DNA from 3 places in the Thermaerobacter litoralis genome. Region 1 is predicted to be linked to each of the others. Evidence: riboswitches for the same ligand, from Rfam matches in the RefSeq annotation. Region 1 holds a riboswitch; each other region holds the start of a gene.
What was found. Region 1 has a riboswitch for S-adenosylmethionine ahead of metX (homoserine O-acetyltransferase MetX). Riboswitches for the same ligand answer to the same signal wherever they lie in the genome.
Positions count from the first base shown of each region.

Region 2: another riboswitch for S-adenosylmethionine. It lies ahead of metE (5-methyltetrahydropteroyltriglutamate--homocysteine S-methyltransferase); the one in region 1 lies ahead of metX (homoserine O-acetyltransferase MetX).
Region 3: another riboswitch for S-adenosylmethionine. It lies ahead of ACYQ02_RS06915 (methylenetetrahydrofolate reductase); the one in region 1 lies ahead of metX (homoserine O-acetyltransferase MetX).

Region 1 covers NZ_BAAIES010000005.1:175,094-184,567, forward strand. The annotation lists gene ACYQ02_RS04240 (hypothetical protein) at 257-1,036, shown strand; gene ACYQ02_RS04245 (hypothetical protein) at 1,360-1,779, opposite strand; gene ACYQ02_RS04250 (homoserine dehydrogenase) at 1,837-2,937, opposite strand; gene metX (homoserine O-acetyltransferase MetX) at 2,934-4,121, opposite strand; SAM riboswitch class I at 4,217-4,335, opposite strand; gene ACYQ02_RS04260 (helix-turn-helix domain-containing protein) at 4,642-4,962, shown strand; gene ACYQ02_RS04265 (hypothetical protein) at 5,363-5,818, shown strand; gene ACYQ02_RS04270 (M48 metallopeptidase family protein) at 5,880-7,016, opposite strand; gene ACYQ02_RS04275 (cupredoxin domain-containing protein) at 7,311-7,748, shown strand; gene ACYQ02_RS04280 (biotin--[acetyl-CoA-carboxylase] ligase) at 7,821-8,891, shown strand; gene sfsA (DNA/RNA nuclease SfsA) at 8,888-9,474, shown strand, end outside.
Region 2 covers NZ_BAAIES010000008.1:411,437-420,910, forward strand. The annotation lists gene ACYQ02_RS06930 (carboxypeptidase-like regulatory domain-containing protein) at 1-996, opposite strand, end outside; gene metE (5-methyltetrahydropteroyltriglutamate--homocysteine S-methyltransferase) at 1,327-3,660, opposite strand; SAM riboswitch class I at 3,757-3,868, opposite strand; gene cysG (siroheme synthase CysG) at 4,142-5,737, shown strand; gene ACYQ02_RS06945 (nitrite/sulfite reductase) at 5,743-7,524, shown strand; gene ACYQ02_RS06950 (phosphoadenylyl-sulfate reductase) at 7,726-8,568, shown strand; gene ACYQ02_RS06955 (hypothetical protein) at 8,631-9,089, shown strand; gene cysC (adenylyl-sulfate kinase) at 9,127-9,474, shown strand, end outside.
Region 3 covers NZ_BAAIES010000008.1:400,395-409,868, reverse strand. The annotation lists gene ACYQ02_RS06920 (trans-sulfuration enzyme family protein) at 1-1,242, opposite strand, end outside; gene ACYQ02_RS06915 (methylenetetrahydrofolate reductase) at 1,232-3,529, opposite strand; SAM riboswitch class I at 3,670-3,777, opposite strand; gene menA (1,4-dihydroxy-2-naphthoate octaprenyltransferase) at 3,977-5,023, shown strand; gene ACYQ02_RS06905 (isochorismate synthase) at 5,322-7,151, shown strand; gene menD (2-succinyl-5-enolpyruvyl-6-hydroxy-3-cyclohexene-1-carboxylic-acid synthase) at 7,144-9,474, shown strand, end outside.

The DNA.
Region 1 (9,474 bases):
TAGATCCTGCCAGCGGCGGCCCGGTTCCCCGCGGGGCGGCGGGACTAGGGCGGGCGGTGGGGAAGCGCTCGAGAACGGCGGGCGGGTTGGATGTCAGCCACGGCCCGCGGCGGCTGACGATGTGGGCCGCCATGGCAGCCGGCCGGCAGGAGCGACGCACGTCGCCCGCATAGACTAAGGGATAACCGGAGCCACCGGGCCGCAGGCCGGGTGGGCCGCCGGCCCCGGTGGCCGGGACCATCGGGAGGTTGGCCCCATGGGCGGGCAGGGACAGCTGGCCATCTCCGTGGAAACCCACCCGTCGGAGTTCCAGCGGGTGCTGGACGAACAGCGGCTGGTCTACACCGTGTTCCGGTCGCGCCAGCGCTGGGTCTTCCTCACCGAGTTCGTGCCCCAGCCGGCGGCGCAGGCCGCGTCCCACTTCGTCCACCAGGTCGTTCTGCCGGAGATGCTGTTGGACCACCTGGACTCCCGCTACGCCGCAGTCGACCCCGACGACCGCCTGGCGGTCTGGAAGCAGAGCCTCCCCCTGCTGACCCAGCCGCCCCTGGCCCGCGGCACCGCGGCCCTGCTCCTGCCGGAACTGATCCAGCACGGGCGGCTGAGCATCCTGGGCTGGTTGCGCTTCCGCGGCGAGCGGTTCCTCCGCAGCCTGGTGGCGGAGCTGGCGCGGACGGGCCTGCAGCAGCTCTGGCTGGAGCGGGCGCTGAAGCAGTTCCTGGGCACCCTGCGGCCACCGGCCGAAGGCCCGGCGGAACTCTGGGTCGAAGGGCAGGGGTCCACTCTGGTGATCCGCGAGCCGGGCGGTCCGCCCCTGTACCGGGAGTTCCTGGAGGGCCACCTGGATCCCCGGGTGCCGCTGGAGAAGGAGGACCTGGCGGTTGGGCTGCTCAAGGCCCTGCGCCCCCGGCGCGTCCGGCTGGAGGGCACCCGCCGCCAGCTGGCCGAGCGGTTGCGGGAGGCCGGGCTCGAGGTGGTGGTGGAACCGGCCGGGGAGGCCGGCGACGGCCCTCGCCGGCCCGACGGCGGGCCCTAGCCGGCCCGACGGCCGTTGAAGGTCACCCGCGGCCGCCCGAGGGCCGAAGAGGCCTGCGGCCATCCGAGGCCCGAGGAGGCTAGCGGCCGCCCGCGGCCGCGGGAGGCCGTCGAGGCTTGAGCCCGGGCCGGCGTCCAGCCGGGTCGGGGCGAAACCCGTCCCGTCGGGTCCACGTCCGGTCCACGTCCGGTACCAGCCTGGTACGAGTCCGGCACACCGCGTCCCAACGACGACGGCGGCGGAGACCCGCCGCCGCGTTCCTTGTGCGATCCCGCGAAGCAACCTGCACCAGAGGCCTGACCGCCGCCCGGGCGGGGCCGCGGTCAGGCCGCCTCGTCCCGCCGGTTCCAGATCCAGGCGGCGCCGACGAGGTAGACCAGCCACTCCACCGGCCACGGTCCGGCGTCGGTCAGGTCCCAGGCGACCCGGGCGGCGGCGGCCATCGCCACCACGGCCACCAGGCGCAAAGGCTGGTGCCACCGCCGCCAGGCCCAGTGGGAGCGCCAGGGCCGCGAGCCGGCACGACGGCGCAGCGCCGTGCCCCGCCACCGGGTTCCCGGAGATCCGGACCGGATCCCGCCGGGCCGCACCACCCCCCGGGCCCGGGGATCCCGGCCCCCGGGCAGCACGCGGAACCGGCGCCGCTGCTCCCGCTCACAATCCGGGCAATAGCGGGCACCCCGCCGGTCCGCCTCAAAGGTGCGCCGGCACCGGTAGCACTGGGCGAGATGCCTGGGGCCCATGCCGCTCCCCCCTGGAGGACCCGCCGGACCCGCCCCAGGGCGCGCCCGGCGGCCCGCTCAACCTTCCCTCAATCTGAGTTTAACCGCCGCCGCGGCCGGATCCTGCCATTCCCTGTCGAAGGCGCCGCCCGGCACCCGGCTTGCCGCCCGGGGCCGGCCGTCCAGGGCGGGCAGGGGCAGCCGGTCGCCGCGCCAGATGGCGATCAGGTCGGCCAGCACGGCGCTGGCCGTGGCCTCGCCGCCGGCCCCCGGCCCGGCGAAGCGCACGGCGCCCACCGGATCCGCCTCGATGAGGATCATATTCTCCACCCCGGCCGCCTGCAGCAGCGGATCGTGGGGTGGCAAGAGCTCCGGCTGCACCGTCAGCCGGGGCGCGGGCCCGGTCCACTCCGCCGTGGCCACCAGCCGCCAGCGGGCCTCCTGGCCGGGGCCGGCGGCGGGCGCCGCCTCCAGGATCCGGCGGAAGGCCGGGTCGTCCAGACCCCGCCGCTCGACGCTCGTCCAGTCCACCGGCTCGCCGGTGACCAGCATCGCCAGGATGGCCAGCTTGCGGGCGGCGTCGCGGCCGGAGAGATCGTCGCTGGGATCGGCCTCCGCGTAGCCCGCGGCCTGGGCCGCCCGCACCGCCTCGTCCAGGCTGGCGCCCTGCTCGACCAGGGTGAGCACGAAGTTGCAGGTGCCGTTCAGCACCGCCCGCAGGCGCCGCACCCGGTTGGCGGCCAGGCACCGCAGCAGCGGCCGGATGATGGGCACGCCCCCGGCCACGGCCCCCTCGAAGGCCAGTTCCACCCCCGACCGGCGGGCGACGGCCACCAGGGGGGCCAGGGACTCAGCCAGCAGGGCCTTGTTGGCCGTGATGACGTGACGCCCGGCCTCCAGGGCCTGGAGCACGTAGCGGCGGGCGGGCTCGACCCCTCCGATCAGCTCGATCACCACGTCGACCTCCGGATCGGCCAAGAGCCGCTCCGGGTCGGTGGTCAGCAGGGCGGGGTCGACGGCGGCGGCCCGCGGTTTATCCGGGTGGCGCACCAGCGCCCCCTTGAGCCGCGGCACGCCGCCCAGCCGCTCGACCAGCCAGGGGGGTGGATCCAGCAGCCGCTGCGCCACGGCGCTGCCCACGGTGCCCAAACCCAGCAGCGCCACCACGGGACCCCTCACGGGCGCCCCTCCCCCACGGCGGCCACCGCGCCGGGCGGGGCCGCCGGCGAGGCGGCCGGTTCCTCCAGCCAGGTCATGACCCGCCGGGCCACACCCGCCGCGTCGACCAGGAAGCTGTCGTGGCCCCAGGGGGCCCGCCAGACGTGCCAGGCGACGTCCTTGCCCGCCCGGCGCAGGGCCCGCACCAGGGGCCGCTGCTCGTCCACCGGGTAGAGCAGGTCCGAGGTGATGCCGAGGACGTAGACCCGGCTCTGCACCCGGCCGGCCGCGGCCTCCAGGCCCCCGCGGTCCCGGCCCACGTCGTGCAGGTCCATGGCCCGGGTCAAGGTCACGTACGTGGCCGGATCGAAGCGGCGCACCAGCTTCTCCCCCTGGTAGTGCAAGTAGCTCTCGATCTGGAACCGGAAGGCTTCAGCGCCGGAACGGGCGGCGGTGGCGTAACCGCCCAGCCGCTCGGCCACCGGATCGGTCCCCGGCGGCACCTCGGCCCGGCCGAAGCGCAGGGCCCACTCCTCGCGACCGCGGTAGGTGGTCATCGCCAGCATGCGGGCCAGCGCCAGTCCCCGGCGCGGCGGCTGCTCGCTGGGGTAATCCCCGCCCTGCCAGGCCGGATCGGCGAAGATGGCCTGGCGCTGGACCTCGTTCCAGGCGATGGCATGGGGCGAGGCGGCGGGCGGAGCGGCCAGCACCGCCACCGCGTCGACCCGGTCGGGATAGGTGAAGGCCCACTCCAGGGCTTGCATGCCGCCCAGCGAGCCGCCCACCACCAGGGCGAGCCGCTGGATGCCCAGGGCGTCCAGCAGGCGGCGCTGGGCGTGGACCATGTCGCGGACGGTGATGGTGGGGAAGCGCCCGCCCCAGGGACCGGCCCCCGGCGCCATGGGGCTGGAAGGCCCGGTCGACCCGTAGCAGCCCCCCAGGACGTTACTGCACAGGACGAACCAGCGGCGGGTGTCGATGGGCTTGCCCGGGCCCACCGCCTCCTCCCACCAGCCCGGGCGGTCGGCGGGGTCGTGGGCGGCGACGTGGGCGTCGCCGGTCAGGGCGTGGCAGATGAGGACGGCGTTCTGCCGCCGGGGATCCCAGCGCCCCCAGGTCTCGAAGGCCAGTTCGACCCGGGGCAGGTGGCCGCCCAGCTCCAGCTGCAGCGGCCCGATGTCCACACGGCCGCGACAGGGGATCACCGCGTCCCCCTCCCTCCCGCGCCCGCTCCCCGAAGGGGTTCCGGATACGAAATTACCCCTCCCGAGAGGGAAGGGCCGAAAGGAGTTCCGGCGCCCTCTCATCTCTCAGGATCCGGCCGGATCCTGCAGGAGTTGGCACCTTACCGGCCGCTGCGGCGCGGCCGGCGGTTGCCGGGCTTCATCGGGCCAGTCCCTCCGCCACTCTGGATAAGAGAGCAGACGCGCTCTGTTGTGGCTGTTGAGAGTGATGCTAGCATGCCCGGGCGGGGAGGTCAACGACCTCCTGGCTCTGGGCTGAAGAGTGTGGGTCCCAGAAGGGAAAGGCGGTTGGCGAGCCAAGGGATTGGTAGCCAGTCCACATCCCGGAGGTGACTCGCACTGGACTTGCCCCGGTTTCGTGGACACCCCGGCACTTGGGGCGTAAGCCCCGGAAAGGGTGATCCCCATGCCGGCCACCAAGCCGCCGGACCCTCCCGAGTTCCGCCGGGGCACGGATGGTGCGCCCCGCACCCATTGAGAGCTGCGGTGGACGCATGGGGTCCGCTGGGGTCGGAAGCGGGTCGCCCGGCTAATGCGGGCCATGGGGCTCTGTGGCGTGCACCGGCGCCGGACCCGGGGGATCACCCGCCGGGATCCCCGCCGCCCGGTCGACCCCCGACCGGCTGCATCGGGAGTTTGTGCCCGATGCCCCCAACCGGATATGGGTGGCAGACCTCACGTAGCATCGATGCCTTCTCCCGTGCCGTGGTGGCTGGGCCATGGGGGGACCGGCCCGTCGCGGAGTTGCTGGTGGACGCCGTTACCATGGCGGTGCGGCGTCGCCGGCCAGGGCCCGCCCTGATCCACCACGCCGACCATGGGGCATAGGACACCTCGTTAGCGTTCACCCGTCGCTTGGAGGCCCTGGGCATCGCCGGATCAATGGGTCCTGTGGGCGATGCGCTGGACAACGCGATGGCGGAGAGTTTCGACGCGCCCCTGCAACGGGAGCTCCTCGACCGCCAAGCCTGGCCCACACGGGATCAACTGCCGCATGGCGATCTTCGAGTACGTCGAAGGGTTCTACAACCGGTAGCGGCGTCCCTCGGCCCTTGGTTCCCTCTCGCCCGACGAGTACGAGGACCGTTGGCAGCAGGAGCGAAAGACTCATTCACAGGAAGGGGTTGTCGCGTAAGCCTCAACCTGTCCACGAAACCGGGTCAACTCCAAAGCGGGTCAACTCCAAAAAGGTGGTCGTCCCGATGGCCAACACCCTTTACCTCAAGCGGGTCGTGGAAGATGTCGTACGTCAGCACCTCGCCCAGCAATTTGGGGTGCCATTCAAGTCCCGGGTACTAAAGCTCGTCGCCGGTGGCACCCACGAATTCGACGCGGTCTCCGACGACGGCAGAGTAGTGGCATCGATCAAGTCCGCTTCGGGCAAGACCTCCGGAGGGAAGAAGCCAGCGGGCAAGATAAACGCAGCGGTAGCCGAGCTATACTACCTCACGCTTATCGACGCTCCCATACGCATCCTCGTTCTGACAAGTGAAGAGTTTTTTGGGATCATGGAGAAGCACCTTCGCGGCAGGCTGGCCCCGGGCATTTCCCTGATGTACGTGCCGCTACCTAATGATGTACGGCAGCGTATGACGGAAATCCAGGCGCTCGCCAGTCAGGAAGTGCAACCAGTACGCCAGCTGGACGGAATGTCCTAAGGCGTCTGACGTTTTCAAAGACGAGCGGCTTTGGGAGCCAATGGCATTACTACACGGGCTGCTAGGGGAGGGGCACCTCGCCGTCGGCCACCGAGGGCCCGATGGACCGGGCGGGCCGCAACCAGGCCGGCACGTAGCTCCACGCCGCCCGCAGGTGGCGGCGGTTCTCCGCCGCCCGAGGATCGTGGCGGGCCACCAGCCCCCAGAAGGCCGGCCCGTGGTGCAGGTGGACCGTGTGGCACAGCTCGTGGATCAGCACGTGCTCGACCAGCTCCGGCGGCAGGAACAGGAGCTTCAGGCTGAGCCGGATGTGACGGGTCGCCGAGCAGCTTCCCCACCGGGTCTTGGGACACCCGACGGACGCACCGGCCAGCCGGAAGCCCCGCTCCCGGGCCAGGGCCTCAAGCCAGGGCAGCAGGGTGGCCCGGGCCCGCCGCGCCAGCCAGGCCCGCAGGGGCGGGGCCCAGGCGGCCGGTCCCCGTTCCAGGGCACCGGCGGGCAGCGTGATCCGGCCCGCCACCGGTACCTCTTGGGGGAGGGCCGCGGCGGCCGGGCCGGCCGGCCAGAACCCGGGGGTCCCCGCCCCGGCGGGGGGCGCCGGCGCCGCGGGCGGTGAGGAGGGCGTCACCGGCCCGCCCGCGGCCGGCCCGGCCGCCGGGGGCCGGCGGGACGGCACGGCCGGCTCCGGGCCGGGCGCGCCCCCCACGAGCCACACCTCGCCCAGGGCCCGCAACCATACCCAGGCCGGCGGGCTCGGCGGGGCGGCCGGTAGACCGGGCGCCGGCTCCGGTGGGGCGTTGCCGCTGCCGCCGGCCCGGCGCGCCTCTTCCTCCAGGCGGCGCCGGGCCCGCTGGATCCACCCCGCGTGCTGGGCGACCACCTGGGGCACCCGGTGGAGCGCATAGCCCCGCGGCACCACGACCACCAGGCCGTCGGCCGGCGAGAGGACCAGCCGCACCCGGCGCGCCCGGGCGCTGACCCGGACGGTGTAGGCGGGCAGGCCGGCGGGCAACCCGGCCGGCTCCGGCCGCCGGCCGGCCTCCCGGGACCGGCCGGGGCCCCGGCCCGGGTCCGCCGCTGGCCTATCCGCCTCCTGGTGCCGGGGGTCCCGGCGTTCCGGCGCCGGCCCCCGGGCCCCAGACCGCCCGCCGCCCGCCGGCGCCCCGCCGGTTCGTCCCCCACCCGCCGCCCTGCCCATCCAACCCCCTCCTCGCCCGTTCCCGCCGGGCCTCGGGCCGGCCCGGCGGGGCGAAGCCCGAGCCGCCGCCGGCCGCGGGCTTCCCGTCAACCATGGTCATGGTTCGCCCGGCCGGTCGCCGCTCCTCCCCGGGCCCCAAAAGGACGCGCCGGCCCGCGCGCCGGCCCGCGCCGGCCCGCGAAAAGGGGCGCCCGGCCCCGAATGGAAGGGCCACCGGATGGCATACATTGGTCCCGGAAGGAACCCGGCCGGTCCCCGACCGGCCGGGCCGGCCCCCTTGAAGGAGGTGCCGTCGTGTCCGACGGGGCTGCACCCGGGCCGGCCACCCGCTCGGTGATCGCCCTGCTGGTCTCGGCCGCCTTGCTGGCGGGCGCCCTGGGACTCCACCTCCGCCGGGCCCAGGAGCCGGTGGCCGGCGTCACCGCGCCGGGGCGGCCCACGGCCGACCGGGTGATCCGCCTGACGGAGTACGCCTATGAACCGGCGGTGATCGAAGTCCGCCAGGGGACCCGGGTGCGGCTGACCCTGATCAACACCGGACGGGAGGAACACGAGCTGGAGATCGGCGGCTACGGCCTGGAGGTGGCCGGACTCCGGCCGGGAACCAGCGTGCGGCTGATCTTCAACGCCGACGTGCCGGGCCGCTTTGAGCTGGCCTGCCACATGCCCGGCCACTACGAGAAGGGGATGCGCGGGGTCCTGGTGGTCCACCCCGCCGACGCCGACCGCTAGGGTCCCGTTGCGGCGCGGGGCCTGCGAGCGCCGGCCCTCGGCCGTGGTATGGTGTTGCCGGGAGGCGACGCCATGCCCGCGAAGGAGTTGTCACCGGCACCCGATCCCGCCCCGGCCGCCCGCGCCCGCAGCCGGGTGCTGGCCGCCCTTCTGGCCGCCGGCGGCGGGCCCGTTTCGGGTGCGGACCTGGCCGGCCGGTTGGGCATCAGCCGCACGGCCCTGTGGAAGCACATCGAATCCCTGCGCCGGGACGGCTGGCCGGTGGAAGGCCGGCCGCACCACGGCTACACCCTCGATCCCGGGGCTGCCCGGGAGCTGGCGGCCCGCCGGTTCGTCCCCGAGCTGCTGGAGGCGCGGCGGCTGGGGTCGCGGCTGGGCCACACCGTCCACTGGTACCCGGAGGTGGGTTCGACCAACGACGTGGCCCGGCGGCTGGCCGAAGGCGGGGCGCCGGAGGGGACCGTCGTGGTCGCCGGCCGCCAGGTGGCCGGCCGCGGCCGCCTGCGCCGCTTTTGGTGGAGCCCGCCCGGCGGGCTGTGGATGTCCCTCATCCTCCGCCCCACCCTTCCCCCCGAGCGGCTGCCCCTGCTGACCCTGGCCGTGGCCACGGCCGTGGCCGAGGCCGTCGAGCTCCTGGCCGGCCGGCCCGTGGCCGTCAAGTGGCCCAACGACGTGCTGGTCGACGACCGCAAGATCGCCGGCATCCTGCTGGAGACCGTCACCCATCCCCACGGCGCCGAGTACGTGGTGGCGGGGATCGGCGTCAACCTGGACGTCCAGGGGGAGCCGGTGCCGGAGGAACTGGCGGACCGGATCACCTGGCTTGGCCGGGAGGCCCCGCAGCCGGTCACGGTCAACGACGTGGCCGAAACCATCCTCCAGCGGCTCGAGGCCCGCTACCTCCAGCTCCACGGTGAGGGCGGCGAACCGGTCCTGGCCGCCTGGCGCAGTCGGGCCGCCTGGCTGGGGGAGCCGGTTCGGATCGTCCTGCCCGGGGGCGAGGTGGAGGGCATCGCCCTGGACGTAGCAGCCGACGGCTCCCTGGTGGTCGAACAGGCCGGCGGCACGCGCCGCCGCATCCTGGCCGGGGACGTGCAGCGCCTCAGGCCCCTGGGCGGCACGCCGGAGGCCGGATCCCGGTGACGGCCGGCCGCCGTCCTCCGGCCCGGGCCGTCGCCGAACCCGTGCGGGCGGCCGCCGCCCCGGCGGTGATCGTCCCCTGGCCCTCCCCCCTGACCCCGGTGATCGTCGTCCGGCGCCTCAACCGCTTCGCCGTGGAAGCCGCCGTGGCGGCAGCCGGCCCCGACGGCCGGGCGGGCCTGCAGGCGTCCGGCAGGGCCTCGGGGACCCCCCCGGCGGTGGCTCCCGGCACCGTCCTGCGGCTCCACCTGCCCAACTCCGGCCGCATGGCCGAGCTGCTGCAGCCCGGCACGCCCGGCCTGGCCTGGATCCCGCCGGGGGCGACGGGAGCGCCAGCCGACCCGCCCGGCGCTTCCCCGGGTCCCGCCGGGGCGGCCGGAGAAGGCCGCGATCCAGCACCGCCCGGCGCGAGCCCGGGCGCCGCCGGGTCCCGGCGGCAGGGGAGTCCGGTTTCCCGGCCCCCGCACCCGGCCCCCCGGCGGACGGCCGGCGACCTGCTGCTGGTCCGCGACCAGGAGCGGTGGGTCTCCGTCGATGCCCGCATGCCCAACCGGCTCTTCGCGGCGGCCCTTGACCGGCGCGCCCT
Region 2 (9,474 bases), on a different contig from region 1:
GCTGGCCGTGATGGTCAGCCGGCCGCCCTCGCTCCGGCCGATGTCCAGGCTGAAGCGACCGCCCAGGTCGGTCTTGGCCACGCCCAGGTCGACGCCCCGGTCCTCCTCCACCGACACGGTGGCGCCGGGGATGGGCAGCCCGCTCAAGGCGTCGCAGATAAGGCCGGTGATGGCCCCCGTCGGCAGATCGACCCGCCCCGGCTCCCCGTCCCCCTCACCGGACGAACCGGCTCCGCCGCCGCTGCCGGGGCCGCTCTCCTGCTCCCCGCCGCCCGAAAGGAGCCCGCCGGTGGGATCGGGGCGGATGTGCAGCCCGCCGTCCAGGCTGACCTCCACGTTCTCGTCCCCGATCTGCAGGTTGAGGGACGGTCCGCCGTCCTGGTCGCCACCCTCTTCCCCGCCGCTGCCGGAGGACGGCAGGAGGGTCTGGGCGGTCCCCGTCAAGGTGTTCACCGCCGTACCGGCCGCACCGGCGGCGGTCTCCGCCACGCCCTGGACCAGGGATCCGGCCTCCTCCCCGGCCAGGGTCCCGGCCGCCTCACCGGCGGCCTGCCCGACCTGGGTCAGCGTCCCCGCGACCGCGTCGCCGGCCGAGCCGCCGGTCAGGGCGCTGCCCAGCTGCTCCGCCGTCTCGCCGGCCTGGTCCGCCCCCTGCGCCGCCTGGTCCAGGACCGGACCGGCCGTCGCCGTCACCGCACCGGCCGCGCCACTCACCGTCCCGGTCACGGTCTCCGCCGCCCCGGACAGGGTCCCGGCCGCTGCGGTCACCGTCGCCGTGGCCTCGCCCGCGGCATCCCGGGCGGTGTTACCGCCGGTGGCCAGAAGCCCCTGGGTCGTCTCCAGGACCTTGTCCGACCCGGGCAGGCGCGGACCGGCCGCCAGCGCCGTCGATCGCCACCCCTCCAGCCCGACGCCCGCGACCGCCACCACCAGGGCCACGCCGGCCACCCAGGCCACCGGCCGTCGCCAGCGGCGGGCCTGTGCCTTGCGCTGCATGCTCCCCCTCCCCCAGACCGACTGAATGGACGTTTAGTAATTAGGGAATTCGTTGGGCTTGACCTTTTTATGGTATGGGCACGGACAAAAAAGAATGGTCACGAACGAGCCCGCCGTGAAACTGTAACCCATCTAAATCACCTGAAATCATTCGACAGGGTTCACCCATTTGGCCAGCGCCTGTTGACTCCATTGCACAAAAAGGCCTTCCCCCACCGGGAAGGCCTTGCCGTTGGACCGCTAACGTCGCCGGCCCGTTGTCGATCGTTGTCAAGCCAGGACGCCGGACGAACCCGACCGGGACAGCCCGGCCCGCTCAAGGGGCCGCCGTCACCGGCTGCCGGCCGCCGCGGCCGCCAGCCCCTCCTCCCGCAGCTCCCGGGCCGCCTGGACCATGTGCCGCAGGGCCGGTTCCACCTCCTGATAGCGGCGGGTCTTGAGGCCGCAGTCGGGGTTCACCCACAGCTGGCCGGGATCCAGGACCGCCGCCGCCTTGCGCAGCAGAACCTTGATCTCCTCCACCGGCGGCACCCGGGGCGAGTGGATGTCGTACACGCCGGGGCCGATGTCGCTGGGGTAGCGGTGCTCCACGAAGGCGTCCAGCAGCTCCATCCCCGACCGGGAGGCCTCGATCAGGATCACGTCGGCGTCCAGGGCGGCGATGGCGTCCAGGATGTCGTTGAACTCCGCGTAGCACATGTGGGTCTGGATCTGGGTCTCGTCCCCCACGCCGCCGGTGGCCAGGCGGAAGCACTCGGTGGCCCAGGCCAGGTAGGCCGGCTGATCCGCCCGGCGCAGGGGCATGGCCTCGCGGAAGGCCGGTTCGTCGATCTGGATGACCCGGATCCCCGCCGCCTCCAGGTCCTGGACCTCGTCGCGGATGGCCAGGGCGATCTGGCGGCAGGTCACCTCCCGCGGCTGGTCGTCGCGGACGAAGGACCACTGCAGGATGGTGACGGGCCCCGTCAACATGCCCTTGACCGGCCGGTCCGTCAGGGACTGGGCGTAGGTGATCCACTTCACCGTCATGGGGCCGGGCCGGGCCACGTCGCCGTAGAGGATGGGCGGCTTGACGCAGCGGCTGCCGTAGCTCTGGACCCAGCCGTGGCGGGTGAAGGCGAAGCCCTCCAGCTGCTCGGCGAAGTACTCCACCATGTCGTTGCGCTCGGGCTCGCCGTGGACCAGCACGTCTAGCCCCAGCTCCTCCTGCAGCCGGATCACCCGCCGGATCTCGTCCCGCAGGCCCGCCTCGTAGGTGGCGTCGTCGATCTCGCCCCGGCGCCAGCGGGCCCGCAGCCGCCGCAGCTCCGGCGTCTGGGGGAACGACCCGATGGTGGTGGTGGGAAGAACCGGCAACCCGAGGCGCTGCCGCTGGCGCTGGCGCCGCTCGGGGGCCGGCGACCGCCGGCGGGCATCGCCGGGACCGAGCCGGGCCAGCCGCGCCTGCACCTCGGGCCGGGTCCGCCGCGGCGAGCCAAGGCGGGCCGCCACCGCCGCCCGGCTGGCGGCCAGGGCGCCGGCAACCGCCGCCCGGCCTTCGTTCAGGGCGCGGGTGAGGACGGCCACCTCTTCCAGCTTCTGCTTCGCGAAGGCCAGCCAGCCCTTGATCTCCGGGTCGAACGCCGTCTCCAGCTCCAGGTCGATGGGCACGTGCAGCAGGGAGCAGGAGGGGGCGACGAAGATCCGCTCGGGCCCCAGCGCCTGCCGGGCCCGCTCCAAGACCTCCAGGGCCGCCTCCAGGTCGGCCCGCCAGACGTTGCGGCCGTCGACCACTCCCAGGGAGAGGTGCAGGGTCGGCGGCACGCCGGCCGCGAGCACCTGCTCCAGCTGGCCGGGATCCCGCACCAGGTCCAGGTGCAGGGCCTGCACGGGCAGGCTCAGGGCCAGCTCCAGGTTGTCCCGCAGCCCCTCGAAGTAGGTGGCCAGGAACAGCTTCAGGCCGGGGGCCGCCTGGGCCAGCGCGGCGTAGGCCCGCCGGAAGGCGGCCCGGGCCGGTTCGTCCAGGTCGAGGGCCAGGAAGGGCTCATCCAGCTGGACCCAGGTGGCCCCGGCGGCCTGGAGCTCCCGCAGCACCTGCCCGTAAACGGGCAGGAGGCCGTCCAGCAGGGCAAGCCGGGCGCCGGAGGGGACGCCCGCCGCCTCCCGCACCTTGGCCAGCAGCAGGAAGCTCACCGGCCCCAGAAGCACCGGGCGGGCCGCCAAGCCCAGGGCCCGGGCCTCGCGGAACTCCTCCACCACCTTGCGGGAGGCCAGGCGGAAGGTCTGGTCCGGCGCCAGCTCCGGCACGATGTAGTGGTAGTTGGTGTCGAACCACTTGGTCATCTCCAGAGCCGGTACGCCCTGGCCGGGCGTCCCCCGGGCCATGGCGAAGTAGACGTCCAGCGGGACCTCGCCGCCGCCCGCCGGATCCCACCCGTAACGGGCGGGGACGGCGCCCACCATGCAGGCGGTATCCAGCACGTGGTCGTAGAGGGAGAAGTCCCCGGCCGGCACCACGTCGATCCCCGCCTGCCGCTGCAGCTCCCAGTGGCGGCGGCGCAGGGCGGCCGCCGTGCGGAGCAGCTCGCCGGCCGGGATCTGGCCGTCCCAGTAGGCCTCCAGGGCCTGCTTCAGCTCCCGCCCCGCGCCGATGCGGGGAAAGCCCAGGTTCGTCGCCAGCGCCATCCATCCTCGCCTCCTCTGCCGGCGTCCACGGTGGGTCCAAGGGGCCGGCACGAAATGAAAAACCCCCTCCGGGAGGGGGAGAGGGTGGCTCGCCTTTCCCTATCTCCCGGGAGCCGCCTCCCGCGGGAATTGGCACCGTGCCGCTGCCGTCCGGCGGCCGGTTGCCGTGGCGTCATCGGGCCCGTCCCTCGGCCACTCTCGATAGGGTGCTGCTGTCGGGCTGTATGGCGCCCGGGCGCCGGGTTGTGGGAGCCCCCACGGGATCCGGCCCGGGCGTTGGGAACTGCTATTCGGGACCCGGACGGGAACTCCTGCCGGGCCATGGCCGAATTTGCAGGACCTTGACACGAGCCGCCCGGCGCCCTTCAATGGAGACTAAGTTAATTAACTCACTCGTATTTTTAAGGAATAGAGCGCACCGGTCGCAGCCCATGGCCCCCCGGGATCGGGATGGAGAGCGACGCGGGCGGGAGGAACACCGATGCATACCGATGCGCTGGCTCCGGAACGGGATGGCATCACGCCCGGTTCCATTCCCTACTACCCCGTCATGCTCGACCTGCGGGACCGGCCGTGCGTCGTGCTGGGCGGAGGCGGCGAAGCGGAGGCCAAGGTGCGGGGGCTGCTGGCCGCCGGGGCTCGGGTGACGCTGATCGCCGCAGACGGCACCGAGGCCCTGGCCCGCTGGGCGGCCGAGGGCCGGATCCGCTGGATTCGGCGGGACTACCGGCCCGGCGACCTGGACGGCTTCATGCTGGTGATCGCGGCCACCGAGGATCCCAGCCTCAACCGGCAGATCCGCGACGAAGCCGACCGCCGTCACCTGTGGCTCAACGCCGTCGACGACCCGCCCCACTGCAGCTTCATCCTGCCCGCCGTCCACCGCCAGGGGGACCTGGTGGTGGCCATCGGCACGGGCGGCAAGAGCCCGGCGCTGGCCGCCCGGCTGCGGGACCGGCTGGCCCGGGAGCTGGGGCCCGAGTACGCCGCCTGGGTCGCCCTGCTGGGCTCGATGCGCCCGGCGGTGACCGCCCGCATCCCCGATCCAGAGCAGCGCCGGGCCCTCTGGTACCGCATGGTGGACTCTGAGGGGCTCGAGCGGATCCGCCACGGCGACGAGCCGGGGGCCCGGCGGCTCCTGGAAGACCTGCTGGACGCGGCGGCGGCGAACCACATCCAACCCGCCCCGCCGGCCGCGGCCCCGCCTGCGGCCCCGGCTGATCCGCCGCAGGCGCCGGCGAGCGGCCGGCCGCACCGGGACGGCCCCGGCACCGTCTACCTGGTGGGCGCCGGCCCCGGTGACCCCGAGCTCCTCACCCTGCGGGCCGCCCGGCTGCTGGCCGAGGCCGACTGCGTCCTCTACGACCGGCTGGTGTCGCCGGCCATCCTGGCCCGGGTGAGGCCCGGCGCCGAGCGCATCCCCGTCGGCAAGGCGCCCCGGCACGCGGGGTCGGGCGAGGCGGCGCCGCCCTGCAGCCAGGACGCCATCATCGAGCTGCTGGCCGACCGGGCCCGGCGCCACCGGGTGGTGGTGCGGCTCAAGGGCGGCGATCCCATGGTCTTTGGCCGGGGTGGGGAGGAACTGGCCGCCCTCCGCCGCCGCGGCATCCCCGTCCAGGTGGTGCCCGGCGTGACCTCGGCGGTGGCCGCCCCGGCCCTGGCGGGGATCCCCCTGACCCTGCGCGGGGTGGCGTCGTCCTTCACCGTGGCCAGCGGCCACTGCCAGGCCGGTTCGTCCCAGGATTGGGCGCGGCTCGCGGCGGCCGACACCCTGGTGGTGTTGATGGGCGTGGCGAACCGCCAGGCGACCGCCCAGGCCCTGATCGAGGCCGGGCGGCCGCCCGGCGAGCCCTGCGCCTTCGTGGAGTGGGCCGGCTGGCCCCAGCAGCGGGTGGTCCGGGCGACCCTGGGCGCCGTGGCCGCCGGCCAGGTCGCCGTGGAGGCGCCGGCGGTGTGGGTGATCGGTCCGGTGGCCGCCTGGGCGGACGAACCGGCACCGCCCGAGGACCCGCCCTGGGCCCCGCGGGACCAGCAACCGGCACCGCTGGGCTCCCCGGCCGAGATCGCCAGGAGGTGACCGCCATGAACGGTTCCAACCGGCCGTCCGACCCGACCCGTCCCGGTCATCCCGCCGGCCCCGTCCCGCCCGGCGGCCCGGCCCGTACCGAGCCCTCGCCGGACCCGGCATCGCCGGCGGCCGCCGCGGGCCACCGGCCGGGCAGGGCGCGGCGGGAGCGGCGGCCCCTGACCTGGGAGGAGGTCCGCCGGCGCAACTACGTCGAGCGGGTCAAGCACGAGAAGCTGCCCTTCGACCTGCTGGACGAGCTGCCGCGGCTCGCGGCCACCCACTACGAGGACGTGCCGGAGGACGACATCCTCCGCCTGCAGTGGTGGGGGCTCTACCACGACAAGCCCAAGGTCGGCACCTTCATGATGCGGGTCAAGATCCCGGGGGGCATCGTCACCCCGCAGCAGCTAAGGGTGATCGGCCAGATCTCCCAGCGCTTCGGCCGCAACAGCGGTGAGATCTCGACCCGCCAGAACATCCAGATCCACTGGATCGAGCTCAAGGACGTACCGGCCATCTTCGACCTCCTGCGGCAGCACGGGCTGACCACCGCGGGGGCGTGCGGCGACATCCTGCGTAACATCACCGGCTGCCCGGTGGCGGGGATCGACGCCGGCGAGCTCTTCGACACCCGGCCCTACGTGCGGGCGCTGGCGGACTTCTTCTACCACAACCGCGAGTACAGCGACCTGCCGCGCAAGCACAAGTGGACCCTGTCGGCCTGCCCCCACCAGTGCAACGCGCCGGAGATCCACGACGTGGGCCTGGTGGGCACCGTGGTCGACGGCCGGCCGGGCTTCGCCGTGCTGGTGGGGGGCGGCCTGTCCACCTACCCGCGGCTGGCCGACCCCCTGGGCGTGTTCGTCCCGGCCGAGGACCTGACCGCCTTCCTCCAGGCGCTGCTGGACGTATGGCGCTTCGACCTGACCTACCGGGCCAACCGGGCCAAGGCCCGCTTCAAGTTCATGGTGGAGGACCACGGCCCCGAGGCCATCCGCCGCCGCATCGAGGAGCGGCTGGGCCGCCCGCTGCCGTCGCTGGCCGAGGTACCCCGGCCCGCCGGTCGCACGGGACACCTGGGGATCCATCCCCAGAAGCAGGAGGGGCGGTACTACATCGGCTTCCCCGTCTTCCCGGGGCTCATCAGCGGTGAGCAGATGGTCGCCGTCGCCGACCTGGTCGAAGCCCACGGTGAAGACGTGCGGTTTACCCGGGAGCAGAACCTGATCATCACCGGGGTGGCGGCCGCCGACGTGGACCGGGTGGTGGCGGCCATGGCCGATCTGGGCTTTGCCCTGGACGTCAACCCGGTCCGGGGCCACAGCATCGCCTGCACCGGCAACCCCCACTGCAACTACGCCGTGGGTGACACCAAGCCCCAGCTGGTGCGGCTGGTGGAGCGGCTGGAAGCCCGCTTCGGCCGGGCGGTCGAGGACCTGCACATCCACCTGGACGGTTGCCCCCACGCCTGCGGCCAGCACTGGGTGGGCGACATCGGCATCCAGGGGACCACGGCCCGGGACGAACGGGGCGAGAAGATCCCGGCCTACGACATCCTGCTGCGGGGCGGGCTCGGCCCGGAGGCGGCCATCGGCCGGCCGGTGGCCCGCCGGGTGCCGGCCGGCGAGCTGGCCGGCTACGTGGAGCGGCTGGTCGGGTTCTACCTGACCCGGCGCCGCCCGGGCGAGTCGCCCCAGGCCTTCTTCCACCGCCATGGCGACGACGAGCTGCTGGCCGTGATGGAGGGGCGGCCGGGGGGAACCCCGCCCCAGGCCGCCGCCGGGGCCGGCGACTGAAGCGCTCTGCTGACGGAGGAGAGCCCTCGGCAAGGACGGGGGAAGCGCCCTTGCAAGGACGGGGGAAGCGCGCCGCAAGGACGGGGCAAGCGCGCTTGCAAGAACACGGGAAGCACGCCGCAAGGACGGGGGAAGCGCCCTCGCCCTGCAAGGACACGGGGGCGCTTGCACAGGGGCGCTTGACAAGAGGAGGTGGCCTGGTTGCAACCCGCAGGCATCACCCCGCCGACCCGCCGGGACGTGATGGACGACTACGAGGCCGGCCAGTGGGCCGTCCACTTCGAGGACAAGGAGCCGGAGGACCTCTTGGAGTGGGCCTTCGAGCGCTTCGGCAACCGGCGCCTGGCCCTGATCTCCAGCTTTCAGGCTGAGGCCAGCGTGCTGATCGACATGGCGTGGCGAATCGACCCCCAGGTCCGGGTCGTCACCGTGGACACCGGCCGGCTGCCCCAGGAGACCTACGAGCTGATCGACCGGGTGCGGGAGCACTACGGCATCGCCGTGGAGGTGGTGATGCCGGATCCCGTGCTGATCGGCCGGATGGTCCGCCGCCACGGGATCAACCTGTTCTACCGCGACGTGAACCTGCGCCTGCTCTGTTGCCACCTGCGCAAGGTGCTGCCCCTGCAGGGGGTGTTGGACGGGCTCGACGCCTGGGTGACGGGCCTGCGCCGCGCCCAGTGGGCGACCCGGGCCAACATCCGCAAGGTGGAGATCGACCACGATCACGGCGGCCTGGTCAAGCTGAACCCCCTGGCCGACTGGAGCGACGAGGACGTGTGGGATTACATCCGCCAGAACGACGTCCCCTACCACGCCCTCTACGACCGGGGCTACACCAGCATCGGCTGCGCCCCCTGCACCCGGCCGGTGGAACCGGGCGCCGACCCCCGCAGCGGCCGCTGGTGGTGGGAGAAGGACGCCCCCAAGGAGTGCGGCATGCACTGCCCCATCGAGACGGGCGGGTTCGAGCACGAGGTGGAGGCGATCCTGGGCCACGACCTGGACGGCCACCTGGAGGGCGAAGGGCCGGAGGGCTCCTGACCCGCCGGCCCCAAGGCCCCACCCCCGCCCCATCCCCGCCCAACGCCCAAGGAGGGATTCCCGTGCCGGTGCGCCTGCAGCCCGAGACCGCCGCCATCATCCAGGAGGAAGCGTCCGCCGTCGCCGCCCAGGCCCAAAGGGAGCCCGTTCGCCAGCACTACGGCCGCCTGGCGGAGGCGGCGGCGGAGGGGACCGTCCCCGACGACCTCTTGCCCGCCCTGGGCGAGCTTCTGCACCTGGTGCTGGCCAGCGGCCGCATCGCCGCCCGCTATGGCCCTCGGGAGGAACAGGCCCTGGGGGAGGTCTACCGGCGCACCCCGCCGGGCCGCCGGCTGGAAGAACAGCTGGCCCAGGTCAACGGGGCCTGCCAGGGCCTGGAGGGCCTGCCCCTGGAGGCCCTGCGGCTGACGGCGGCCGGCCCCGGCCGCTACCGCCTGGCCATCGAGGCCGGCGGCCGGCGGCTGGTCCTCGATCTGGGGCCCGGCGGGGCCGCCGTCCGCAGCCTGGAACTGGCCCTCTGAGGAACCGGCATCGATCGCCGAAAGGTGGTGTCCGACCTTGCCCCACCGCGGGGTCACCGTATGGTTTACCGGCCTTCCAGGGGCCGGAAAGTCGACGCTGGCCCGGGAGGTGGCGGCCCGCCTGCGGGCCCGGGGCCTCCCGGTGGAGGTGCTGGACGGCGACGTCCTGCGCCAGACCCTCTGCCGTGACCTGGGCTTCACCCCCGCCGACCGGGAACGTCAGGTGGAGCGGGCCGCCTGGGTGGCGGCCACCCTGACCCGCCACGGCGTGATCGTCCTGGTGGCCGTCATCGCCCCCTATCGCCACAGCCGCGAACAGGCTCGCCGCACCATCGGCGACTACCTGGAGGTGTTCCTGCAGGCGCCGCTGGAGGTCCTGGTGGAG
Region 3 (9,474 bases), on a different contig from region 1:
CACGGCGTCCAGGGCGCCCAGTTCCGCCAAGGTCGCCGCGGCCCGCTGCCGGGCCTCGGCCAGGGGCAGGTCCGAGGGCCCCTCCAGGGCCTGCTCCAGGTCGGCCGCCAGGTCCTCCACCGCCTCGATCCCCACCGACAGCCGCAGGAGCCCGGCGTCGATGCCCAGCCGTTCCCGCAGGGCCGGCGGCATCTCCTTGTGGGTCGTGCTGGCCGGGTGGGTGATCAGGCTCTCCACCCCGCCGAAGCTCTCGGCGAAGAGCACGAGCCCCAGCCGCTCCAGCACCCGGTCCACCTGCCCGGGATCCCGCAGGCGGAAGCTCAGCATGGCCCCGAAGCCGCCCGCCTGCCGGCGGCAGCGGTCGAAGAAGGGGCTGGAGGGCAGCCCCGGGTAGTACACGGCCGCCACGGCGGGATGGGCCGCCAGCCAGTGGGCCAGGGTCAGGGCGTTGGCCTGGGCCCGGGCCATGCGCAGGGCCAGGGTCTTGAGCCCCCGCAAGGCCAGCCAGGCGTCGTGGGGCCCGAGGACGCCGCCGGTCACCGTGCGGATGGAGGCCAGTTCGTCCGCCAGGGCCGGGCTGGCCGCCACCGCGATCCCGGCCACCAGGTCGTTGTGCCCCGCCAGGTACTTGCTGGCGCTGTGGACCACCACATCGGCGCCCCGGGCCAGGGGCCGCTGGAACAGGGGCGTGAACAGGGTGGAGTCGACCACGAGCCAAAGGCGGCGCGCCCGGCAGAGGGCGGCCAGCCCGTCCAGGTCGGCCACCCGCATCAGGGGGTTGGTCGGGCTTTCCACCAGGACGGCCCGGGTCGCCGGCGTCACCGCCGCTGTCACGGCGGCCGCGTCGGTGGTGTCCGCCAGGGTGTAGGCGATGCCCAGGTGGCGGAACAGCTCCTCCAGGACCCGCCAGGTGTGGCCGTACAGGTCTTCCGTGACGACCAGGTGGTCGCCGGGCCGGAACAGGTGGAGGACCGCCGTCAGGGCGGCCATGCCCGAGGCGAAGGCCAGGGCGGCGAAGCCGTCCTCCAAAGAGGCCAGCGCCGCCTCCAGCGCCTCCCGGGTGGGGTTGTGGAGCCGGCTGTAATCCCAGCCGGTGGTCTGGCCGGGCCCGGGGTGCTCGTAGGTGGCGGTCTGGTAGATGGGGACGGCGACGGATCCGGTGCGGGGGTCGCGGCGCACGCCGGCGTGGACCACCTGGGTGGCCGGGTGCAGGGGCCCCGCGGGGCCGGGTTCAACCGGCATGGGGACGCACCTCCTCCCTGGGGGCGGTCGCCGCCGAGGGGCCCGCCGGTTGCGGCGGGGACGCCGGCGAGACCGGGTCGAACCGGGCCCGCAAGCGGCGGACGAACTCGGCCACCGGTTCCGTTTTCCCATAGGAGACGACCACATAGATCCCGGCGATGTAGGGCCGGGCCGCCTCCACCACCGCCTCGGCCAGCTCCAGGCCGACCTCCAGACCCCGGTCCCCGGCCCGGTCGAGGGCCTCGCGGATGGGGGCGGGGATGGTGATCCCCGGCACCTGGTGGTGCAGGTAGTGGGCGTGGCGGCCGCTGTGCAGGGGCATGACGCCCATCACCAGGGGGACCGGGCAACCGCCCAGCCGGTCGAGGACCCGCTCCAGGGGCTCCACCTCGTAGAGGGGCTGGGTCATGACGAAGTCGACCACGCCCACCGCCAGCTTGCGGCGAAAGCGGTCCAGCTCCCGGTCCAGGTCCTCGGCACAGGGGCTCAGGGCGCAGGCGACGGTGAACTCGGCCGGCGCCCCCAGGGCGTTGCCCTGGGGGTCTTCGCCCCGGCGCAGGGCGGCCAGGATCTCCAAAAGGCCGATGGAGTCGACGTCGTACACCGCCGAGGCCCGGCTGGTCCCCAGGCGCGGGTGGTCGCCCGTCAGGGCCAGCACGTTGCGCACGCCCAGGGCGTGGGCGGCCAGCAGGTCCGCCTGCAGGGCCATGAGGTTCCGGTCCCGGGTGGTGCAGTGCATGATGGCGTCGACGCCGGCGCTGCGGACCAGGAGGGCGCCGGCCAGGGCCGCCATGCGCGGCCGGGCCATGGGGCTGTCCCCCACGTTGACGGCGTCGGCCCCGGCGGCGGCCACCGTCCGGGCGTCGGCCAGGAACTTGGTGGCCACCGGCCCGCGGGGCGGGTCCAGCTCGACGCTGATGACGAACCGGCGGCCCAGCTTCTCCCGCAAGGGGGCCGGGCTGCCGCCGGGGGAGGCGGCCGGCGGTTCGGGCCGGGCGGGGCCGGCGACGGTGCCGTTGCCTTGCGGCCCAAGGCCGCCGCGGACCTCGAGCCGCACCGCCCCTGGAAGGGCTTCGGCCGTGGGGGAGGATCCGGCGGGCTCCGCGCCGGGCCAGGGCCGCCCATCCGGGCCGATCCCCTGGGGGGCCCCGCCGCGGGCTTCCAGGCGGGTTCCCAGGCCGGCCCCCAGGCGAGCTCCCAGGCGGGCCCCTAGATGGGCCAGTTCGTCCCCCGTGAAGGCGCCCGCGCCGCCCACCCAGCCGACGCCCAGGAGGAACAGGCCGTCCCACCCACCGGCGGCGCCATGAAGGGCGCCCTCCGCACCATCCCCTGGGCCATCAACAGGATGCAGGTGGCCTGGGGCCCCCGGATCGCCCGGCGCGGCGGGCCCGATGGGACCGCCGGCCGTCCCCAGGGCGACCCACAGGGGACCGCTCCACCCGGCCCGGCGCAGGGCTGCCAGCCAGGGCACGGCCGTCTCCGGCCCGGCGGGCGCCACCACCCCCAGGGCGTCGGGCCAGCCCGCGGCGGCCAGGATCCGGAGCCCCTCCCGCACCCGGTCGGGGGCCGCCTCCGGCCCGGCGCCGTCCGCGTGCCAGAGGACCCCGGCCGGCAGCCGGGACGCCTCCCGGACGGCGACCAGGGCCGCCACCGCCTCCCGGGGATCGGCGGCCTCGATCCAGAACAGGTCGACGCCCCCCGCCAGCAGGCCGGCCACCTGGCACCGGTACGCTTCCTGCAGCGCGCCCGGCTCGGCCGCCTCTCCGCCCGCCGCCGGGGAGCGCCGGGTGGGCCCGGGGCCGAGGAACCCCGCCACCAGGCACGGCTGGCCGGCCAGTTCCCGGGCCGAGCGGGCCAGCTTGGCCGCCTGCAGGTTGATCGCTTCGATCCGGGCCGCCGGCGTCCGGGGAAGCCAGGCCGGGCTGGCCCAGCGGGTGTGGGTCCGGATCAGGCGGGCGCCGGCCCGGAGGGCGGCCAGGTGGACGGCCTCCACCCGCCCCGGCGCGGTGAGGGGCCAGGGGGCCAGCTGCTCCGCCGCCGCGGCCTCCAGGGCGGCCGGTTCGTCCGGGGCTGCTCGCCCGGCGGACCCGCTCGCCCCGCCTGGCCGGGCGGGGCCGAGGAGGCCGGCCTCGAGAGCCAGCGTCCAGCCGGGGTCGCCGTCGGCCAGGGCGGCGCAGGGCAGGAAGGCCCCCAGCGGGCGGAAGGCGACCGCCGCCAGGGGAGCCGGTTCGTCCGTCGCGGGCAGGCCGGCGGCCGTTCCGGCGTGCCGTGGCATGGGTTCCGTCACCCCGATCCTCACCTCCCGTGGCCAGGTCCCTCGCGGGACCGGGTCCACCGCGGTCGCGCGAGGTCCCCGAGCGGCAAAGGAAAAGCCCCTTCCGAAGGAGGAAGGGGCTTGGTCGTCGACTGGGTTCCCCGTTCCCCCTTCTCTCATCTCTCGGCTCCTCTCGGAGCCGCGGGAGTTGGCACCGCACGACGGAGTCGCCGGTTGCCGCGGCGTCATCGGGCCCGTCCCTCGACCGCTCTGGATAAGAGAGGGGTTGGCCGGCAGGCCGGCCGGGTGCGTTGTCAATGGAGATTACGCACAGTATAGCCGGGTTCCGCCAAGGGGGCAACAGGTCAGATGCGATTTCCTTCGTTACAATAGAGGGCGTGGTCGTGGTTTGGAACGAGGGCCGGCGGTGGGGATCACAGCCCCGCGCCAAGGCCCGCGCCGAGACGGGGGAATGGACGGGTGCATCCTACGGACGAACGCAGCCCGGCCCAGGCGCCTGCGGGGGAGGCTGCGAGCCCGGCCGGGACGAGCCCGGCCCCGGCCGCGGGGCCGGCGCCCCAGGGGATGCCGGTGCCGGGAGAGCGGTCCCGCTCCTGGCGCCTTCTCTTGAAGGCCTGGTACCAGGCCAGCCGCCCGCACCTCAAGCCCGTCACCATCATTCCGGTCCTGGTGGGCATCCTGGTGGCGGGCGGGGAGGGCCACTTCGACCCCTGGCTGGCCCTGCTGACCCTGCTGGGCAGCCTGGCGATCCACGCCGGCACCGACATGGCCAACGACTACTTCGACTACATCATGTACGAGGGCGACGCGCCCTTCACCGGCGGCAGCGGCGTGATCCAGGCGGGGTGGCTCAGCCCCGACAGCCTGCGCCGCGGCGCCTGGACCACCTTCGGCTTCGGCGCCCTGGTGGGCGGGTACCTGGCCGCCCGCACGGGCTGGCCGGCCCTGGCCTTCGGCCTCCTGGGCATCGCCAGCGGCCTCTTCTACACGGCGCCGCCCATCCGCTACGGGTACCGCGGCCTGGGCGAGCTCATGGTCGGCCTGAACATGGGGGCCGTGCTGGTGCTGGGGTCCTACTACGTCCAGGCCCGCGGCCTCTCGGTGGAGGCCCTCATCGCCTCCCTGCCCCTGGTCTCCCTGGTGGCGCTGATCCTCTACGCCGAGTCGATCCACGACATCGAGGAGGACCGGGCCACCGGCAAGATGACGGTGGCCGCGCGCCTGGGGGAGACCCGGGCCCTGCGCCTCTACTTCGGCTGGGTGGCCGCCACCGTGGTGCTGATCGTGGTGGGTGTGGCGGCCGGCCGGCTCCCCGCCCTGGTGCTCATCACCTTGATCCCCGCCGCCCGGTGCCTGCGCCAGGCGCCCGCCTTCCTCGCCCGGCCGTACCGGCACCAGGACCTGTACCGGCTGGGCCGGCTCGCCCTGGGGCTGTACAAGGCGGCCGGGGCCTCCCTGGTGGCCGGCTATGCCTGGTGGTGGGTGCGGGCGGCCACCGGCTTCTGAGGCGGGCGGATTCCCAGCCGGTCGCGGTGGGGCCGATGGCGGAGGGGCTTTTCGTTGACGCCGCCAGGCGGCGTCCCGCGCCGCGCTGCGGGGCCCGTTCCCGGCCGGGAAGGCGGCCGGGAAACCGGCCCCGGAAAGGGTCGCTCGATGGGCAAGGGTTCCGGCAGGGATTTCCCCCCGCGTCACGAACCAACGTGGTTGGGGTCGCCGGTGAATGAACGTTCACCCAGAGTTCGCCGGCGGCGCCACCCTTTGCCTTTCAGCCTTGGATTCGGCTCGGATCCGAACGATCAGAGGGATGACACCATTGGCCAGGGAAGCACCCCAGCTGGCGTCCCTTGCGGGACCCGTCAGCCGCGATCTTGACCGGTTGCATGCCCGCGCCCGGGACCACGCCCGGCGCGGGCGCCGCCCGTCGGTGGTCAGCTTCACGGTCGCCGCCGAGGACCTGGATCCCGTCGCCCTCTTTGAAGGGGCGGCCGTCCTCACCCGGGAAAGGGCCCTGTGGTCGGCGCCGGGGGAGGCGATGGACCTGGTGGCCCTGGGGGCCGCCGGCATCCTGGAGACCGGAGCGCCCGGGGGTGGAGCCGGCCTCGCTGCTGCAGCCGCGGGAAGCCATGGGCCCGCGGGGGGCCACGGCCGGGGCCCGGACGGGGACCCGCCCGGCGGCCCGGGTGCCGGTCCCTCCGCCGGCCGCGACCCGGTGGCCGGGTTCGCCCCCGTCGCCGGCGCTGTCCTGCGCGCTGCGGCCGCCGGGCTGGCCGAAGCCTGGCAGGCCCTCTGCGAGGGGGCCCTGGTGGACGCCCCCCACGGCGTTTGGGGCACGGGACCGGTGCTGGTCGGCGGGTTCCGCTTCGACCCCGGCGCCCCGGTCGATCCCCTCTGGACCGGCTTCCCTGCCGCCCGCTTCGTCTTGCCGGAATTGCTGGTGACCCGGATCGGCGGCGCCACCTGGCTGACCTTCAACCGGGTGGTGGTGCCCGACGGCGCGGGCCCCCAGGCGGCGGGAGAGGGGGGCCCGGCCTGGGCCTTCCCCGGCGGCATCCGGCTCACGGTGCCGCCCGCGGCCACCACGGCCGCCGGGGAGCGGGGCCGGCGCTGGCTCTCCTTGCTGGCCGTGGCCGCCGCGGTGGGGCGCCGGCAAGGGGGGTGGACGCCGGCCGGCCCCGGCCCGTCACCGCTGGGGCCGGCGGCGTCCGGCGATTCCCCGGGCGCGGGCGCGGCCGCCCCGCAGGGGAGCCTGCCGCCGGGAACGGCGGGGCGGCAGGCCCCAGGGCCGGTGCGGGCCGAGGCCACGCCCGGGCGGGAGGCCTGGGAGGCCATGGTCCGGGCGGCCCTGGAGGCCATCGCCGCTGGCGAGCTGGAGAAGGTCGTCCTGGCCCGGCGGCTGCACCTGGTGGCCGGCGCGGCCTTCGACCCGGGCACGGCCCTGCGCCGGCTGAAGGCCCGCTATCCGGAGTGCTTCGTCTTTGCCGTGGCGCGGGACCGGGCCGTGTTCCTGGGCGCCACGCCGGAACGGCTGGTCCGGCTGCGGGGCGGCCGGCTGGAGACGGCGGCGGTGGCCGGTTCCACCGGGCGGGGCGATACACCCCAAGCCGACCGGGCCCTGGCCCGGGCCCTGCTGGAGAGCCCCAAGGAACGGGAAGAACACGCCCTGGTCGTCCGCATGCTGCGGGAGACCCTGGCGCCGGTGTGCCGGCGGCTGGAGGTGCCGGACGAGCCCCGGGTGCTCACCCTGGCCAACGTCCAGCACCTTTACACGCCCATCGCCGGCCAGGTGGATGGCGTCACGATCCCCCAACTGGTGGGCCGGCTCCATCCGACGCCGGCCCTGGGCGGCTGGCCGCGGGAGGTGGCCCTGGCGTTCATCCGCCGGTGGGAGGGCGGCAGCCGGGGCTGGTACGCCGGGCCGCTGGGCTGGTTCGACCACCGGGGCGAGGGGGAGATGGCCGTCGCCATCCGCTCCGGGCTGGTGCGAGGGACGGAGGCCTGGCTGTTCGCCGGCTGCGGCGTGGTGGCGGGATCCGATCCCGAGCGGGAGTGGCAGGAGACGCGCCTGAAGCTCCAGCCGCTGGCGGCGGCCCTGGGGGTGGAAGCCGGCGCCGGGGAGGTGGAGCGGGGTGACTGAGCCTTGGGCGGGAACGGTCGCGGCCGGTGCAGGGGGCGCATCCGGCCCTGCTCCTCAGGCGCGCGCCCCGGAAGGCCCAGGGCCGGCGGCGACGGCCACGGGCCGTTCCGGGATCACGGCCCGCGCCGGGGCCGGTGACCTTGCCGGGCAGGGCAGCCCCGCCGGGGGTGGCAGCCTGGGCGGGGCCGGCGGCGCCGCGGCGCCCGACCGGGGACGGACGAACCTGGCCTGGGCCCTGGCCCTCCTGGACGGCCTGGTCCGAGCGGGCGTCGAGCACGTGGTCGTCTGCCCGGGGTCGCGGTCGACGCCGCTGGCCCTGGCCGCGGCGCGCCATCCGGGGGTGCGGCTTTGGGTGCAGCTGGACGAGCGCTCGGCCGGCTTCTTCGCCCTGGGCCTCGGGCGCGCCACGGGCCGGCCGGCCGCCGTCGTCGCCACGTCGGGCACGGCGCCCGCCAACTTCTACCCGGCGGTCATCGAGGCGCGCTACGGCCGGGTGCCGCTGGTGGTCCTGTCGGCCGACCGGCCCCACGAGCTGCGGGAGTTGGGTGCCTCCCAGACCGTCGACCAGACCCACCTCTACGGCCGGCACGCCAAGTGGTTCGCGGACCTGCCCCTGCCCGAGGACGACCCGGCCGTCCAGGCCTACGTCGCCCGGCTGGCTACCCGGGCGGTGGCCGAGGCGCTGGCCGCCCCCGCGGGTCCCGTGCACCTGAACGTGCCCTTCCGGGAGCCCCTGGTGCCGGCCGCAGAGGGGGACGAACCGGCCCGGAGGGGGCCGGCGGCCGCGCCGCCGGGCGGTGCCGTCCCGGCTCCGCGGGCCGCCGTCGAGCCGCGCCTGGCCCCCGCGGCCCTGACGGAGGGCCAGGCCGACGAGCTCTTTGCCCTTCTGGCCGGGGCGCGGCGGGGGCTCATCGTCTGCGGCCCCATGTCACCGGTGCTGCCGCTGGAGCCGGGAGCGGGGCTCGGTGGCGGCGGCGGGGCGCCTGCCAGCGCCCGGGAGGAGCCGCCCCTGGCCGCGTCGGTGCTGCGGCTGGCGGCGCGCCTCGGCCTGCCCGTGCTGGCCGACCCCCTGTCGGGCCTGCGGGGCGGGCATCCGGCCGCTGAGGCCATGGGGCCCGCGACCGGCGGACAGGGCCGCGCCACGCCGCCGGCCGGCACCACGCCGGCGGGCGGCACCGCGGTCGCGGTCAGGCCGGCTGGGACGCTGCCGGTCGCCGGGACCCCGGCGGCCGAGGCGGCCGATGCAGATGCACCGGTCGCTGGCGCACCCGCGGGCGGCGCCACGGGCCGCCCGCCCGCGGCCGCGCCGGTTCCCGGCTCGCCCCTCATCGACGCCTACGACGCCTTCTTGCGGGATCCGGACGTCGCCGCGGCCCTGGAGCCCGACGTGGTCCTCCGGCTGGGCGGGGCGCCGGTGTCCAAGCCCCTGGCCCAGTTCCTGGAGCGCCACCGGGATGCCGTCCAGGTGATCGTCGACGAGGGCGGCTGGCCCGACCCCGGCCACGTCGCCGTCCAGGTGGTGCGGGCCGACCCGGTCCGGGCCACGGCCCAGCTGGCCCGGCGGGCCGAGGAGGCGGTGGGTGCTGGAGCTGGGGTGGCTGGTTCGTCCCGGTCCTGGCTGGCCCTGTGGCAGCGCCTCAACGCTGCGGCCCGGGACGCCATCGCCCGCCAGCTGGCGCGCTGGGACGAACCCGCCGAGCCGCGGGTGGTGGACGAGCTGGCCCGCCGCCTGCCGGAGGGGGCGGTGCTGTTCGCCGGCAACAGCATGCCGGTCCGGGACGTGGACACCTTCTACCCCGCGACCCCGCGCCGGGTCCGCATCCTGGCCAACCGGGGCGCCGCCGGCATCGACGGCGTGGTGTCCACGGCCGCCGGGGTGGCTGCCAGCGGGGAAGGGCCGGTGGTCCTGCTGATCGGCGACCTGTCCTTCTACCACGACCTGAACGGGTTGTGGGCGGCGGCGCGGTATCACCTGCCCCTGCTGGCGGTGGTGGTGAACAACGACGGCGGGGGGATCTTCTCCTTCCTGCCCCAGGCCCGCCTGGACCCGGCGGAGTTCGAGCCCCTCTGGGGGACGCCCCACGGCCTGGACTTCCGCCATGCCGCCGCCCTGTACGGCTTCGCCTACCGCCGGGTGGAGACCTGGCCGGACTTCGCTGCCGCGGTGGAGGAGGCCCTGGCGGGGGGGATGCCGGCCATCGTCGAGATCCGGACGAACCGGCCGCGCAACGTGGAGCACCACCGCCAGGTCTGGGAGGCGGTGGCCCGCGCCGCGAAGACGGTGCTGGCAGGGGCCGCCCTTACGCCACCCGGGCCCCGGGAT